Linked DNA regions of Novosphingobium sp. G106. The protein of the gene in region 1 interacts with the protein of each later gene in a pairwise test. Links are inferred from orthologs where the notes say so. Each region holds a gene or a part of one and is shown on either strand. Other genes may lie near its edges. The genes, in order: cyoB and KRR38_RS29065.

Evidence for each region.
Region 2: the proteins of cyoB (region 1) and KRR38_RS29065 interact in binary tests that used the Escherichia coli proteins (3 or more experiments, as listed by UniProt). The link is inferred for Novosphingobium sp. G106 from one-to-one orthologs.

The regions. Positions count from the first base shown.
Region 1 is NZ_JAHOOZ010000002.1:210,412-213,727, reverse strand. Bases 202-3,201 are described here. They hold cyoB (cytochrome o ubiquinol oxidase subunit I), read left to right. Parts: upstream 202-699; coding sequence 700-2,703; downstream 2,704-3,201. Other genes in these bases: cyoC (cytochrome o ubiquinol oxidase subunit III), read left to right, coding at 2,708-3,201; cyoA (ubiquinol oxidase subunit II), read left to right, coding at 202-700. Outside these bases: more of cyoA, read left to right, coding at 1-201; more of cyoC, read left to right, coding at 3,202-3,316. UniProt on the Escherichia coli protein: Cytochrome bo(3) ubiquinol oxidase is the terminal enzyme in the aerobic respiratory chain of E.coli that predominates when cells are grown at high aeration.
Region 2 is NZ_JAHOOZ010000001.1:5,969,287-5,972,474, forward strand. The notes cover bases 35-2,906. They hold KRR38_RS29065 (aminotransferase), read left to right. Parts: upstream 35-827; coding sequence 828-1,985; downstream 1,986-2,906. Other genes in these bases: KRR38_RS29060 (SDR family NAD(P)-dependent oxidoreductase), read right to left, coding at 35-756; KRR38_RS29070 (hypothetical protein), read right to left, coding at 1,982-2,374; KRR38_RS29075 (SDR family NAD(P)-dependent oxidoreductase), read right to left, coding at 2,515-2,906. Also shown: more of KRR38_RS29060, read right to left, coding at 1-34; more of KRR38_RS29075, read right to left, coding at 2,907-3,188. UniProt on the Escherichia coli protein: Shows aminotransferase activity with methionine and histidine as substrates, and to a lesser extent also with phenylalanine.

The DNA.
Region 1 (3,316 bases):
GCGTTTCCGCATCTCGGCTTCTTCGGTTATGAACAGCTTTTACATCCCGGCGCTCGCCGGGCAGATCTATGCCATGCCGGGCATGGAGACGAAGCTTCACGCGGTTCTCAATCGGCCAGGCAGCTACGAAGGTTTTTCCGCCAACTACAGCGGCGCGGGCTTCTCGCAGATGCGCTTCAAGGTGACTGGCATGGACGAGGCCGCCTTCGCCGCCTGGGCCAAGGGCGCCAAGAGCGCCGGTGGCACGCTAGATCGCGCGGGCTATCTCGTACTCGAAAAGCCAAGCGAGAACGAGCCCACGCGCCGCTTTGGCGAGGTTGAGGCCGGGCTGTTCGACGCTGTCGTGAATATGTGCGTCGAGCCTGGCAAGATGTGCATGCGCGACATGATGCGGATCGACGGACAAGGCGGGATGGGCCTCGCTGGGATCCACAACATACGCCCACTCGCCTACGACAAGCTCACCGCCCGAGGGTCGAGTCTGCCTGCCGAGTTGCTGCCAACTCGCCAGATGGTCGCAGCAACCTGTTTGCCCGAGGATGGCGATGGCGCTGGCGCCGCGTTGTCGCGCCCTGTGGACAGCGCTCCGCTGATCGGCGCGGGCCTAGCGCGGCCCGGCGTCTCGTCGTCGCTTTCACGGCCTTCCCTTTCCCAGATCGCGGTGTCTGACGCCGCGCCATTTGTCACAGGCAATCCCTGATGTCTTACGATCCCGTTCCCATCAGCCCGCTCCTCGGGCGACTTTCGCTCGAGGCCTTGCCGCTGCACGAGCCGATTATCGTCGCCACTTTCGCCGCGGTCGTCATTGGCGGCCTAGCGGTTCTGGGCCTCATCACACGCTACAAGCTGTGGGGCTATCTCTGGAATGAGTGGTTCACCAGCGTCGACCACAAGAAGATCGGCATCATGTATATGGTGTTGGGCCTAATCATGTTCCTCCGCGGCTTCGCCGACGCGATCATGATGCGTATCCAGCAGGCTATCGCCTTCAACGGGTCCGAGGGCTATCTCAACGCGCATCACTACGATCAGATATTCACCGCGCATGGCGTGATCATGATCTTCTTCGTGGCGATGCCCTTCGTCACTGGTCTGATGAACTACATCGTCCCGCTCCAGATCGGCGCGCGCGACGTCTCGTTCCCGTTCCTCAACAATTTCAGCTTCTGGATGACCACGGCGGGCGCCGTGTTGGTGATGATGTCGCTGTTCGTCGGCGAATTCGCGCAGACCGGCTGGCTGGCCTATCCGCCGCTTTCGGGCATCGCCTACAGTCCCGCCACCGGCGTCGACTATTACATCTGGGCGCTACAGATAGCCGGCGTGGGAACGACGCTTTCCGGCATCAATCTGATCGCCACGATCCTCAAGATGCGCGCGCCAGGCATGGGCATGATGAAGATGCCTGTCTTCACCTGGACATCTCTCTGCACCAACGTGCTGATCGTCGCCTCCTTCCCTGTGCTGACCGCGGTGCTGACGTTGCTTAGCCTCGACCGCTACGTCGGAACCAACTTCTTCACCAACGACTTCGGCGGCTCGCCGATGATGTACGTGAACCTGATCTGGATTTGGGGCCATCCTGAGGTCTACATCCTGATCCTGCCGCTGTTCGGCGTCTTCTCCGAAGTCACCTCGACCTTCTCGGGCAAGCGGCTCTTCGGCTATACCTCGATGGTCTATGCGACGATCGTCATCACGATCCTGTCGTACCTCGTCTGGCTGCACCACTTCTTCACGATGGGGTCGGGCGCTAGCGTCAACTCGTTCTTCGGCATCACGACAATGGTGATCTCGATCCCCACGGGCGCCAAGCTCTTCAATTGGCTGTTCACGATGTACCGTGGCCGCATCCGCTTCGAACTGCCGATGATGTGGACGGTGGCCTTCATGCTGACCTTCGTAGTCGGCGGGATGACTGGTGTGCTGCTCGCCGTGCCGCCAGCCGACTTCGTGCTGCACAACTCGCTGTTTCTGATCGCTCATTTCCACAACGTCATCATCGGCGGCGTGCTGTTCGGACTGTTCGCGGCGATCAATTACTGGTGGCCCAAGGCCTTCGGCTTCAAGCTCGACGTGTTTTGGGGAAAGATAAGCTTCTGGTGCTGGGTCGTCGGCTTCTGGCTGGCCTTCATGCCGCTCTACATTTTGGGCCTGATGGGCGTGACCCGGCGCATGCGCGTATTCGATGATCCGGGCCTGCAGTTCTGGTTCGTCATAGCCGGCATCGGCGCGGCCGTGATCGCGGTGGGCATCGGCGCGATGCTAGTCCAGTTCGCGGTGAGCATCTGGAAGCGGGACGAACTGCGCGACACGACCGGTGATCCTTGGGGCGGCCGCACACTCGAGTGGTCGACCTCCTCGCCGCCGCCCGAGTACAACTTTGCGTTCACCCCGGTGATCCACTCGCTCGACGCTTGGTACGACATGAAGACGCGTGGCGCCGAGCGGCCACTTCAGGGCTACCGTCCGATCCACATGCCGAAAAACACTGGAACCGGCGTGATCCTCTCCGCGCTCGCAACCGTCATGGGTTTCGCTCTGATCTGGTACATCTGGTGGCTCGCGGCGTTGAGCTTCACTAGCATTCTGGCAGTCGCTATCGGTCACACCTTCAATTATCGGCGCGATTTTCATATCCCCGCGGCCACGGTTGAGACGACCGAGGCCGAGCGGACACGCCTGCTGGCGGCAGGAGCCTGACGCCATGACGATGCACACCACCCTCGCCGCCGCTGACGAAGCGCGCCGCTTCTACGACCTCGATGAGCATGACCATCCCGAGGGCCACAGCACGATGCTGGGCTTTTGGATCTACCTGATGAGCGACTGCCTCATCTTCGCGATCCTGTTTGCCTGTTATGCCGTACTCGGCGGCAACCTCGCGGCGGGACCCGGTCCCAAGGATCTGTTCGAGTTGCCGTTGGTGGCGCTGAATACGGCAATGCTGCTGTTCTCGTCGATCACTTATGGCTTTGCCATGCTGGCGATGCAGCGCGATCGCCTGCGGCAGACGCAATTTTGGCTGACCGTGACGGGCCTGTTCGGCGCGGCGTTCCTCTCGATCGAGCTCTATGAGTTTCACCACCTGATTCATATTGGCGCCACGCCGCAGCGAAGCGCTTTCCTGTCCGCCTTCTTCACGTTGGTGGGCACCCACGGGCTGCATGTCACGTTCGGCATTGTGTGGCTTGTGACGCTGCTGGTGCAGCTTTCTCGCCGGGGGCTGATCCAGGCCAACAAACGCCGGCTCATGTGCCTAAGCCTTTTCTGGCACTTCCTCGACGTCATCTGGATCGGTGTCTTCACCCTCGTC
Region 2 (3,188 bases), on another replicon or contig:
GGTCAGGACCTTGTGGTTGAGCTCGCATTCCTCCGAGGCGAGATAGACCGCCGCGGCCGAAGCGTGGCGGCAATCGAGCACGCCGGCCATAAGTTCCTTGTGCTGGCCCATGTCTTCGTCGCGGCTCTTGGTTTCCATCGCGTCGCCCATGCGGGTGTTGCCATAGGGTGAGATGACATTGGCCTTGATGCCCACCGGCTCGCCCGCGAGCGCGATCGTCTGGGCGAGGCCGATGATCCCGGCCTTGGCCGCGCCATAGGCCGTCACCCAGGGATTGCCGCGCGTGCCGCCGGGCGAGGAGGTGAAGACCATGCGGCCATATTGCTGTGCCTGCATCACTTCGAAGGCCGCCTGGCTGACGAAGTAGGAGCCGAGCAGATGGACGGAGATCAGATCGCGCACCATGTCCTCGCTGTGGTCGAGGAAAGGGCGGCGGCGCAGGAAGCCGGCGTTGTTGACGACGATGTCGAGCCGGCCGAACGTGTCAACGGCCTGGGCGACCATGGCGCGGGCGTTTGCCGGTTCGTCGATAGTGAGCGTATTGGCGACGGCTTGGCCGCCAGCGGCCTCGATCTCACGAACGACGTTCATCGCCACGCTATCGTCGGCGCCTTCGCCGAACAACCCGCAGCCGAGATCGTTGACCACCACCTTGGCGCCGCGTGCCGCCAGTTCCAGCGCGTGGCTGCGCCCGAGCCCGCGCCCCGCGCCGGTGACCAGCGCCACGCGCCCGTCGAGTCTGATTTCGCCCGCCATCGATCTCTCCCGCTTTGCGTTTCCGGCGCAGCGTATATAGCCGGCAACCGGATTCAACGATCGAGGCCCCAATGCACTCCGTCTATGCCTCCATGGACACGACGATCTTCGAGCATATGTCGGGCCTCGCGCGCGAGCTGGGCGCGATCAACCTGGGGCAGGGCTTTCCCGACGAGGCCGGCCCGTCTGACGTCATAGCCGCCGCGGCGCGGGCGCTGACCCAGAAATCCAACCAGTATCCGCCGGGTGCCGGTCTGCCCGAGCTGCGCGACGCGATCGGCGCTTTCTATGCGCGGCGGCAGGGGGTGGAGTTCTCACGCGAAGAGGTGATCGTCACTTCGGGCGCGACCGAGGCGATCGCGGCGGCCATCCTGGCGCTCGTCGAGCCGGGCGACGAGGTGATCCTCTTCCAGCCGGCCTATGACGCCTATGCGCCGATGGTGCGAAGGTCGGGCGGGGTGCCAGTCTCGGTGGCGCTGACCCCGCCCGGTTGGCGCTATGATGCTGGAATGCTTGAGGTAGCATTAACGACGCGCAGCAAACTGTTGATCCTGAATGACCCGCTCAATCCAGCGGGCACCGCGGCGAGCGAAGCGGAACTGGCGGCGATCGCCGAAATCTGCGTGCGGCACGATCTCTACGCGATCTGCGACGAGGTCTGGGAGGAGGTCCGCTTCGACGGCGCGCCGCACCGCTCGCTGCTGAGCTTTCCCGGCATGCGCGAGCGGGCGGTGAAGATCGGCTCGGCGGGCAAGCTGTTCGGGCTGACCGGCTGGAAGATCGGCTGGATGTGCGCCGGGGCTGAAATGGCCAGGGGGCTGGCGCGCGCGCACCAGTTCCTGACGTTCACTTCGCCGCCGGCGCTGCAATGGGCCGTGGCCGAAGGACTGGCCAAGCCTGACGCATGGTTCGCCGCGCAGCAGGCCGGCTGGGCGACCTCGCGCGGGCGGCTGAAACAGGGGCTGGAGCAGGCGGGCTATGTGGTGCTGCCCAATGCCGCGACCTGGTTCCTCTGCGTCGATCTCGCCGCTTCGGGGATCATGCTCGACGACCGTACCTTCAGCGAGCGCGCCGTGCGCCAGGCAGGCGTCGCCTCGATCCCGGTCTCAGCGCTGTTCGAGGGCGATGGCCCGCGCCATGTCGTGCGCTTCTGCTTCACCAAGTCCGACGCGACGCTCGACGAAGCTGTCGAGAGGCTCGCCGCATTTCGCCGGAGTCTGACAGCCTAGGGCGCCGTCGTTCCTAACCCGGTGCTCAGGTTCCCCGAGAACACAAGGTTGGTAGTGGGGTCGGAGAGCCTGCTGCTCTCGGCCGGCCGGATGTTCAAGCCCAGCGGAAGCTCGGGCGTGGTTGTCCTGAGCTCGGTCTCGGTCGGCCGAACGATCTGCGATATATCCGCGTGCCTGTCGTCCTGCTGGTCCCGTTCGGCGGGCTGCTCCGATTTCGCCGCTTTCTCGCCCGGTTCTCGATCCTCGATCGCTGCGGGCGCGGCTGACTGGCGCAACACCGCGTCGTCCAGCGGCGCGAGTTCCGTCGCCAGTAGGGGCGAGGTCACGAAAGATTGGACGAGCAGCGCGATACCGGCCGCAAGGACCCTGTCTGGCTTGGATGGAAACAAGTCAGCGATCTCCGGTCTGTTGGCTGCCCCCCCGCCAATGAACCAAATTTCCAGAGCTTGCCCCGAATAGCAGGGCTGTCGGGGACGAGTCCATCGCCGGGCGGCGTTACCGTATTTTCCGGTAACCGCGGTTAGCTAACTCAAGCGTTGAGGCCACCGTTCACGCTGATGATCTGGCCGGTGATCTTGGCCGCGCCCGGGCCGCAGAGGAAGACGGTGACCGGCGCGATGTCGGCGGCAGTGGGCAGTCCCAGACCGGCGCGCTTGGCCGCCGTGGCCATCCGTTCCGAGCCCATCATCTCGGCCGTGCGGCTTTCGAGGATATAGCTTGGCGAGATCGCATGGACGCGGATGCCGTCGCGAGCCGCCTCGACCGCGAGGTTGCGCACGAAGCCGATCTCGGCCGCGCGGGCCGAGCCGACGATCGTCTGGCGCGGCGCGGCGAACTTGCCTGCGTCCGAGATGAAGCCGATCAGCGTGCCGCCGCGCTCCGCCAGATGCGGATAGGCGGCATGGGCGAGCCGCTGAAACCACGAGGCTGAATGGTGGTAGAAGGCCGTGTACTGTTCGGGCGTGGTTTCCTTGAACAGCCCGGTCAGCTTGCCTTGGCGCGGGCCGGTTGAGACACAGTCGACCACCGCGTCGATCCGGCCGAACTTTGTGTAGGCGCCGGTAACGATGCGCTGCGCGGCGTCATCGTCCGCGACGTCGCAGGCTACCGTCTCGGCCTGCGTGGTGGCGCGCAGGAGCGCGGCCTGAGCCTCCAGCTTGTCGGCGTTGCGGCCGTGGAGCGCCACGGCCCAGCCGTTCGCCG